3 regions of the Wukongibacter baidiensis genome follow, and region 2 is predicted to be linked to each of the others. Evidence: riboswitches for the same ligand, from Rfam matches in the RefSeq annotation. Region 2 holds a riboswitch; each other region holds the start of a gene.

Region 1 (3,289 bases), 2.7 Mb from region 2:
CCTCCAATAATCATACCCTCAATCAAACTGTGGGGATCACCCTCTAGGATACTCCTATCCATAAATGCACCTGGGTCTCCCTCATCTGCGTTACAAACAATATATTTAGTTTCTCCTGGAGATTTCCTAGCCGCATTCCACTTGAACCATGTCGGGAATCCAGCTCCACCTCTGCCCCTTAGTCCAGATTTCTTAATCTCTTCGATTACCTCATCGGGACTCATTTCTTTAATACATTTTTCAGCGGCCTTATATCCGTCATCTTTCATATATTCTTCTATATATTCAGGATTGATGATTCCACAATTTCTTAGGGCAATTCTTTCTTGTTTATCCAATATATCTTGATCATTCCCACTAATAACATACTCATGGGCTACTTCTTTTCCCACTATATGCTTTGTTATTATCTCTGTAACCATCTCTGGATTTACCTTTACATAGGTGATCTTTTCATTCTTCTCGTCTATAACATCCACTATTGGCTCTAGATGGCACATTCCTATACAGCCAGTAAGTGTAAGCTCTACATCAAGACCTTTATTCTTTATTTCATCTTCAAATTCCTTATGAACTTTATTTGCTCCCGCTGCAATACCGCAGCTTCCTTGCCCAATAACTATCTTCATACTCTACACCTCCTGACCTTCTTTTTTCTTAATATCCCTTACAATTTCCTTTGCCTTGTCAGGTGTAAGGTTTCCATAGGTTTCTCCGTTAATCATCATAACCGGTGATAAACTACAACAGCCAAGACAGGCAACATTTTCTAATGTAAATAAATCATCATTTGTGGTTTCACCTTCATTTATACCAAGTTCATCACAAATGGCCTCTTCAATAGCCTTTGATCCATTAACATGGCAAGCAGTCCCTTGACATAGCATGATAACAAATTTACCTACAGGTTCTAGTCTAAACTGAGTATAGAAGGTTGCTACGCCTAGTATCTTAGATGGCTTTATTCCCGTCTCCTCAGCTACATAATTTAAAGCCCTGCGAGGCAAATAATTATATATTTCTTGTACCGCCTGAAGAATACTAATAAGACTCCCAGACACACCCTTATATTTTTCTAGTACAGGATCTAACTTTTTAAGATCAATCTGAGGATCACTCATATTAGATTGCTTTTTCCCACAACAGCATTGCATTTGTTTCCACTCCTTTCAAAATATATACGTGAAATGAATATTAAAACTTCAATCCCATATTGTCACTCTGATTATTTTATAATCACGATTACCACATTTGTGAAAAAAACCACAATTTTTGCCATAGGTAATCTTTTTGCTTTCTCATTAGCGTTTCCTATCCGTTTAGAAAAAAATATGAATGACATCCACAATAAAACGTCACTCATACTTCTCTGTTTCTTTGCCTGAGAGATTCTACAAGAGAGATGTTTTGTATTGCTCCTTCGGCGCCTATAAGGTCTTTCCAGAGTTCCATCCGATAGCGATCCTTTTGCCTGAAAGATTCTATATAGATTGAGAGAGGCTATATATTGCTTCTTCGGCTCCCCTAGGGGTATCTCTCGCTACCATCACATGGATAACTATGAAATTTTCATTCAATTACGAATATTTATTAACTTCTATATATATTATCATGTTTATCGAAAAATTTCAATATTTGCAAGAAGATAAGTAAAATTTTTCATGGTTTATTAATTTTTTTACATATACAATGAATATTTGTATGCAATTACAGGTTTTTAGGCAAACGTTATCCTAATTTTTTCTAATTATTTTATCAATTTTGCAATTTAAACTTTTAAAAATTTCATTTTCATCACAAATCCCATTAGTTATTTATTAATCACTGTGTATGAATAATCTTTTTGTGTACTATTTGTTCGCTGGTTTCTCCATGATTTGACATCTTTGTATAGCTCATGTATAATCAAAATGATGAAAACAAAATGAAGGAGTAGATTGACTTTATGAGAAGATTATTTTTTAACATTGTTAAGTAGAGGAAATAAATAATTCTAGAGAAAGCTTTTGAGGCGTCTAAATAGTATGCCTGTTTTTTTGATGCTTTCTTTGACAATGTTGAAAATTAAGATTTGCATAGGGTTTTATCTATAGTTAAACAACATCAAAATATATTTCAAAGAAATTAGTGAAGATTCCTATTTTCTTGCATTGAAAATTATTGTATTTCTAAATTGTTTAGCTATATAAATATTAATTATAGACCATGCTGATTTTATGCATGGTTTTTTTATATTCAATTTGATTTATTCTGTCAGCACTTGGATTGGATATAAATTAATAGTTTAACCCCAGAGGCGATTTTAATCGCCTCTATTTTTTTGTTTTCAATTCCATTAAAAGCTAAGGAGGTGAACCCATGCCGATATTTACTGAAAACTTCAACGGGACTTTTAAAAACTAACTACAGGTAAGGTGTTGTATATGATATTAAAAATAAAAACTACTAATTCTATTTACCTTGCCTGGACAATTTCGGGAGGTAAGGTAAATGAGTCAGTTAACATTAAATTGGGAGTTATTCGAAGAAAAGATTGATAGTGTAGAGAGGTATTGCTCAAGCTGTGGAAGGAAGGTTATCTTCTATGATTCTATGGTAAGAAGACACAATGCTAATGGCAAAAATATATATAAATACGCTATATATAAATGTGAAAAGGGACATACGTGGAATAAAATTCTGAACAAGTATCTTTCAAATAAGTCAAATAGCCTTAGTGATCCTGATTCCCTTGAACAGAATGGATATCTTAAGGATGAACAATATAAGAATGAAGGTGCCCCAGAGCTGAGGATTGATAAATTCTCTATTTCAGAATACAGTGAAAAAAATATCGATAGGATAGATATTTTTATCAAGAATTACAACTATAAGGTTAGATTGGATAAGCTTTTAAGTGAAAATCTAACAGATACAAGTCGAACTCAAATACAACAGAGGATTAAAGATTCTCAAATATTAGTAAACGAAAAAAAATCTAAGGCTAAATATTTTATAAGAGACAAGGATAAAATCACTATTTTTATTTAATTATAATAAAGTAGCCATCCATATTTCTATCTATGGATGACTACTTTATATATGTTTATTAGGATTGGGTTAACAATCTGTGTTGATATCAAACATTATAGGTGTTTCAATAAATTTCTTAACTTCAGCAATATCCTCCGACATCCCTAGTCCGCACATAAGCTTTGCTACAAGAGCCTCTGTGTTAATATCGCTTGCATAGATTATTTTATTGGCGGGCAATTTTTTTCCCACTTCATATATTCCTAGATCAACGCCC
Region 2 (3,289 bases):
ACATTCTAAAAACCTCCCTGTAATTTATTTGGGGATATTCGCTTTTTATTTTTAGTAATTCCAAGGGGACAAAGCGATTATCTGTATATAATACGATAGTCATCTTACATTCTGGAGATTTAACAGCCAACATTTTAGGGATGTTAAATCTTTGGAATGTAATAGATTTTTCGTAATTTATATATTATTCATGAAAAGCATTTTCAATATATTTTTCAGCTTGAACTGCTGCTATTGCTCCATCAGCTACAGCTGTTACTACCTGACGAAGTGACTTTTGTCTAATGTCTCCAGCTGCAAATACTCCACCGATGTTTGTCTTCATGTCATCATCTGTTATTATATATCCTCTATCATCCATATCTATCATATCCTTAAATACATCGCTTAGAGGTAGATATCCAATGAATGGGAATATTCCAAATGTACCATCATCTTCGTGAGCTTGATATTCTGTTAATTCACCAGTTTCTCTATTCTTAAGAACTATTGATTCTACAATTCCTTCACCTTTAATTTCTTCTGGTGCTGAATTCCAGATCCATTCTATCTTGTCATTCTTAAATGCCTTTTCTTGGATAGATTTAGCTGCTCTTAATGTATCTCTTCTATGAACAACTGTAACCTTTCTTGCAAACTTAGTTAAGTACATTGCTTCTTCGATAGCCGAGTCTCCTCCACCGATTACAAATACTTCTAGGTCTGTAAAGAAGTCAGCGTCACATGTAGCACAGTAAGAAACTCCCTTACCAGTTAATTCTACTTCACCTGGAACTCCTAATTTTCTTGGAGTTGCACCAGTTGCGATAATAACTGTCTTTGCGCGGTACTCTTCTTTTTCACCCTTAACAACCTTAATTTTACCTTCTAGGTCAACTGAAACTACAGCGTCTATCTTTCTTTCTGCTCCAAACTCTTCAGCTTGCTCTACCATTCTAGCTATAAGGCTTGGTCCAGTAGCCTCTCTGATTGAACCAGGATAGTTTGCAACCTCATTTGTAGTTACAATCTGTCCACCAGTCTTACCTTTTTCTAAGATTAGAGTTTTCATTTTTGCACGGGCAGAATATAGTCCTGCAGCAAGACCAGCTGGCCCACATCCAACGATCAACACGTCATATAAATTCTCCATAATAGAACCTCCCTCTTTAATAATTAATGATTAAAATTCCTCTGTAATTTTTTAGGTTAAGTTGATTCTTTGAGTTTATTAATGAAATTTCATTTAACTGTCTAATATTTATTTAATACCTTTATATAAGGTTTAACCTACATTTCTAATAAAACTGATCCATACTTTGGATCGCTCCATCAATTAAGTTGAAATCAATAAGCCTAAAATCCTCTAAGATCTCCTCAGTCCATCTTGGCGTCTTTTTACCTTCGATGAATTTTCTTGCTGTATTCCCACTAGCTTCAATAATTTCCAAGGATTCAATATCTAGTTTTCCTTTTTCAGCGCTGATTGCCACCGACTTAAATGGTGTCTCATTCGGCTTTATACTGCCCGACAAAGGATGGGTTAAAAGCTTGTATCCTTCATGTATTTTATTTCTGACAAAAGATAATATTTCTAAGTAACTAGCTTCCTTCAAATAGATTATATCCATCTTTTCATTATATTTATCATAAACCAAAACGTTATTTGTTATTATTGTTTTTTTCAAAAATTTCACCTCCCGCATTTTTACATATACAGGTTTCAAGGAAAACGTTTTTCTAGCCTTGTTTGCTAGTTCCTGATTATTTGATTTATTAGGGGTGTGTCAATTTTACAAATTATATACTGTATCGAAACTTTATCCGCTAATGTGAATTCAACTCTATTCCAAAGCTGAAAACAATAAATATGTACTATTATCCTTTAGCCATTTTTAGATATATTATTCACAAAATGGCAACAAAAAAAGGAGCAATGGCGAATAATGTTTGCCAGTTGCTCCTCTGTCTTATACCTGAGAGTTTCTTTCAAATTCAAATAGAAATCGAAATTGCCCCTTCGGTGCCATATATAAATAGCATACATGGCTTTCCAGAGATCTGTCTAGGTACGGTCCTTTTGCCTGAGAATTTCACTATGACGGGCATTGTCATAATTTACACCTTCGGCGGCCAATATATATTGGCTCTCTCCCGAGCCCTTCATCCAGTACTTATATTCAATTTTTTTATACTTTTTAAATTGCTATAACTTTCTTCTATAGCCATTATATAATATTGTCAAAAGTTTTACAATATAATTTTTTAATAAATTTATAATTTTTATTAGAATTTATCTTTTTTTGTTTGAATCTGTCGAACACTTTTGCTTAAATCGCATTAGATTTTACTCTGTAATAAAGAATATTGCTAGGACTCCGGCTCCGGTGTGTGTGCCAATAGTACATCCTATATCTGCTTCAACTATTTCCGATGGTTTAAATTCTTTTATTACTAACTCCTTCAGATTCTCCAACCCTTCTTTGTTGGCAGCATGACCCATAGCAATTCTAGTTCCTTCTTTTAAGCCACTTTTTCTACAGATCTCTACCATTTTTTTATACAATTTCTTGTTTCCTCTTACCTTATCAATAGGTTCAACCTTACCATCAATAATTCCTAAAATAGGTTTTACATTTAACAAAGTACCTAGAGCCATCTTTCCAGTGCTCAATCTTCCATTTTTATGTAAGTATTTCAAAGTATCTACTGAAAAGATTTGCTGAGCTCCTTCAATCATTTCTCTTATCTTTTCTAATATTTCATCGAGTGGCTTACCTAACTCGTCCATTTCAGCTGCTCTTGTTACAATCATTCCACATCCATATGCCAAGGATCTGGAATCGAATACGTAAATATTCTCTCTATTCATTTCTTCTTTAGCCATTACTGCAGATTGATGTGTTCCACTTACTCCCCCTGAACCGTTTATAATTATAATGTTCTCATATCCGTCTTCAAGAGCTTCTTCAATAGCTTTTTTAAAGTCTATAGGTGTTACTTGAGAGGTTTGAGGTATTTCTTCAACAGTCTCAAGCTTTTTATAAAATTCTTCAGAACTTAAATCTACACCGTCTCTATATTCCTCTGTTCCAAACCTAACCGTCAATGGCAACACATTAATATTGTATTTATCCGCTATCTGCTTAGGTATATCTGACAAGCTGTCCGTAATAAACTTAATCTTCTTCATAAAAACACTTCCTTTTCATTTAAGAACACAGAGGTTCAATATATATATTCTTACTTCACAAAGGCTATTGCAATGCAACCTGGTCCTGCATGTGTAGCAACCACGGCCCCTACCTTC
Region 3 (3,289 bases), 1.7 Mb from region 2:
AGCCTCATCACCAAGATTTTTTCCATAAACGGGAATTATTCTTACTGCTGTCGTTTTCTTATTTATAACTCCTATTGCAGCTTCGTCGGCAATAATGGCTGATATAGTAGTCTCCGGCGTATCTCCAGGTATTGCTATCATGTCAAGTCCTACAGAACAGACACAGGTCATTGCCTCTAATTTTTCTAGGTTAAGGGCACCTGTCTGAACTGCGTTTATCATTCCCTCATCTTCACTTACAGGTATAAAAGCTCCACTTAATCCTCCTACATGGGATGATGCCATGATGCCTCCTTTTTTAACTGCATCATTTAATAACGCCAAAGCTGCAGTGGTTCCATGCCCCCCACAGGTCTCGATTCCCATTTCCTCTAAAATCCTCGCAACGCTATCTCCTACTGCCGGCGTCGGTGCCAAAGATAAATCCAGTATCCCAAAGGGAACACCTAACATTTCCGAAGCTTCCATAGCAACTAATTGTCCTGCCCTCGTTATTTTAAATGCTGTTTTCTTTATGGTCTCAGAAACAACGTCAAAGCTTTCTCCCCTTACCTTTTCTAAGGCTGCCTTAACAACACCGGGTCCACTAACCCCTACGTTTATAACGCACTCAGCCTCTCCAACTCCATGAAAAGCTCCTGCCATAAAGGGATTGTCCTCAACGGCATTGGCGAAAACTACAAATTTTGCACATCCTATACTGTCATTGTCCTTTGTTAGGTATGCTGTTTCTTTGATTATCTTCCCCATATCCCTAACAGCATCCATATTTATTCCAGACTTTGTATCTCCAATATTTACAGATGAGCACACCCTTTCGGTCACCGCCAAGGCCTGAGGTATTGATTCTATAAGTATTTTGTCTGCCTTCGAATATCCTTTCTGCACAAGGGCTGAAAAGCCACCTATAAAGTTAACTCCTACATCTTTTGCAGCCTTGTCTAATGTTTTAGCAAACTCCACATAATTGTCATCATTGCTTGCTCCTGCAACTAATGCGATTGGTGTTACTGATATTCTTTTATTAATTATTGGAATACCATACTTTTCTTCAATAATCTCTCCAGTCTCCACTAGCTTCTCGGCATATCGTGTTATTTTGTCATAGATTTTTTTTCTGGCCCTTTCTCCATCAGGGTCACAGCAGTCTAATAGGGATATGCCCATAGTAATAGTTCTTATATCCAGCTTTTCCTTTTCAATCATTTGTATGGTTTCCATTATGTTATTAAATTGGCTCATTTTATTTCATCCCCCATTACTATATTTTGTGCATTGCATTAAATATATCTTCATGCTGTATTTTTACCGACATCCCTATTTTTCCACCAGCGTCGTTGAGCTTCTCCCTTAGCATAGTAAAGCTAATATCAGTCTTTTCAAGCTCAACAATCATTATCATAGTAAAATAATCCTGTAAAATCGTTTGGCTGATATCCAAAATATTAACCTTATTCTCCGCTAAAACTGAAGTAATCTCTGCTATAATTCCTATCTTGTCCTTTCCTATAACTGTAATAACTGCTTTCACTTTAAATTCCCCCTCTTACAATAATCATTGGCTATTTGTAGCTTTAAGATTAATTTCCCTTGGACCCCTTATTTTTTATTAAAGAAATGACTTCAAATACAAAAGAGACTACATCATAGTGATATAGTCTCAGTAAAAACAGGATTAGACTAAAGAAGATTAATAGGCAGGGTTATTACACTGCACAAAAACTGCATGATCTTCTTTAATGTTTTAATCCCCTGTCCTTTTACCTGAGAGTTTCACCAATGTTCTTGGCTTTCCCCTTCGGTGCTCAATTGAGTCTCTCCAGAGGTCTGTCCAATAGCGGTCATATTCACTACTTCCGCCACCTTCATCCAGGATATTAAATTAGAGAGAGTTCCTAGTAAAACCTAATTTATACATATCAAAATATCCGATGATTCTGGGGATTTTTGATGTGTATAAGTTAAAATCTTCACTGGAATCTCTACATATGTGTTTAGATATAGAATGATTCTAGCACAAAGCCATTGCAAAAATCAACATATTTTTGAATATTTATAAATTTTTATATAGAAATTGCAATAAATCTTTTACATTTCAATTCCTTGAATCGCATAAAAACCTACCACATCATAAGCTCTTCTGCCTCTTCCCTTAGCCGATCTCTAAAGTCTGGATGGGCTATTCCGATAAGTCTTTCTATACGGTCTCTAATCGATGTTCCTCTTAAAGCAGCAACGCCGTATTCAGTAACTACGAAATCAACATCATTTCTAGATAATGAAACGGCAGCCCCTCTAGCTAACCTCGTAACAATTTTTGATATGGTTTTTCTTTCACTGCTATTTGGAACTCTGACCTTTGCCGTGGAATAGAGTGCAATTATTGACTTGCCACCGGGTGAGTTTTGTGCACCTATGGCTGTATCCGCTTGACCTCCAGTTCCACTGAACTGCATATGTCCTATAGATTCTGAACAGCACTGACCTGTTAAGTCGATTTCAAGGGTAGTATTAATGGATACCATTTTATAGTTTTTCCCTATTATATAGGGGTCATTTACCCATGAGCCTCTAAGAATATTAACTGCTGGATTGTCATCTATAAAGTCATATAGTTTTTTCGTTCCCAGAGCAAAGGTAGCAACCATTCTTCCCGGCATAAGTGTTTTCTTTTTACCCGTAATTACGCCTGCCTCATATAAATCTACCATACCATCGGTAAACATTTCCGTGTGTATACCTAAGTCCTTTTTATTCATAAGCTCCGCTGCAACTGCGTTAGGAATACCTCCTATACCAAGCTGTATTGTTGATCCATCCTCTACAAGATCTGCAATATGTTTCCCTATAATTCTGTCCTTTTCCGATGGCTCTAAAACGGGTATTTCAGGGACTTCATAGTTGGTTTCCACTATAAAATCCACTTCACTTACATGGATTATTGTATCTCCAAAGGTCCTAGGCATATTAGGGTTTACTTCTAAAATAACTAAATCAGCGTTTTCAATCATTTCCCTTTCATAGGTGGCACTTAATGATAATGATATAAATCCATGCTTATCCATAGTAGATGCCGTTCCGATAAAAACATTGGGCCTTCTATGGGCAAGTCTCTTCATTGCACATATGTGCAGGTGATTTGGTATAAAGGATACCGTCTTATTTTTATGGGCCTTTCTCATACCCGGGCTATAAAACCATCCCTCCATAAGAAAGCTGTCCTTATATTTTGGATCACTAAAGTATTCATAATCTGCCATTGGTAAACATGTTGCTATATTTACATCCT

The links. A riboswitch is a leader RNA that binds a small molecule or an ion and turns the genes downstream of it on or off. The one in region 2 is predicted to bind glycine.
Region 1: it holds a riboswitch for glycine, as region 2 does, so the genes downstream of both, nuoE (NADH-quinone oxidoreductase subunit NuoE) here and R9X47_RS05235 (GrdX family protein) in region 2, are expected to answer to the same signal.
Region 3: it holds a riboswitch for glycine, as region 2 does, so the genes downstream of both, R9X47_RS12435 (ACT domain-containing protein) here and R9X47_RS05235 (GrdX family protein) in region 2, are expected to answer to the same signal.

Annotation. Positions count from the first base shown of each region.
Region 1 covers NZ_CP138202.1:3,797,002-3,800,290, reverse strand. The annotation lists gene nuoF (NADH-quinone oxidoreductase subunit NuoF) at 1-629, opposite strand, end outside; gene nuoE (NADH-quinone oxidoreductase subunit NuoE) at 633-1,154, opposite strand; glycine riboswitch at 1,368-1,446, opposite strand; glycine riboswitch at 1,450-1,550, opposite strand; gene R9X47_RS17180 (S4 domain-containing protein) at 2,491-3,030, shown strand; gene R9X47_RS17175 (asparaginase) at 3,100-3,289, opposite strand, start outside.
Region 2 covers NZ_CP138202.1:1,094,596-1,097,884, forward strand. The annotation lists gene trxA (thioredoxin TrxA) at 1-4, opposite strand, end outside; gene trxB (thioredoxin-disulfide reductase) at 185-1,132, opposite strand; gene R9X47_RS05235 (GrdX family protein) at 1,278-1,667, opposite strand; glycine riboswitch at 2,042-2,146, opposite strand; gene R9X47_RS05240 (DegV family protein) at 2,327-3,172, opposite strand; gene R9X47_RS05245 (DegV family protein) at 3,223-3,289, opposite strand, start outside.
Region 3 covers NZ_CP138202.1:2,753,390-2,756,678, forward strand. The annotation lists gene R9X47_RS12430 (PFL family protein) at 1-1,242, opposite strand, end outside; gene R9X47_RS12435 (ACT domain-containing protein) at 1,262-1,531, opposite strand; glycine riboswitch at 1,743-1,833, opposite strand; gene R9X47_RS12440 (acetyl-CoA hydrolase/transferase family protein) at 2,121-3,289, opposite strand, start outside.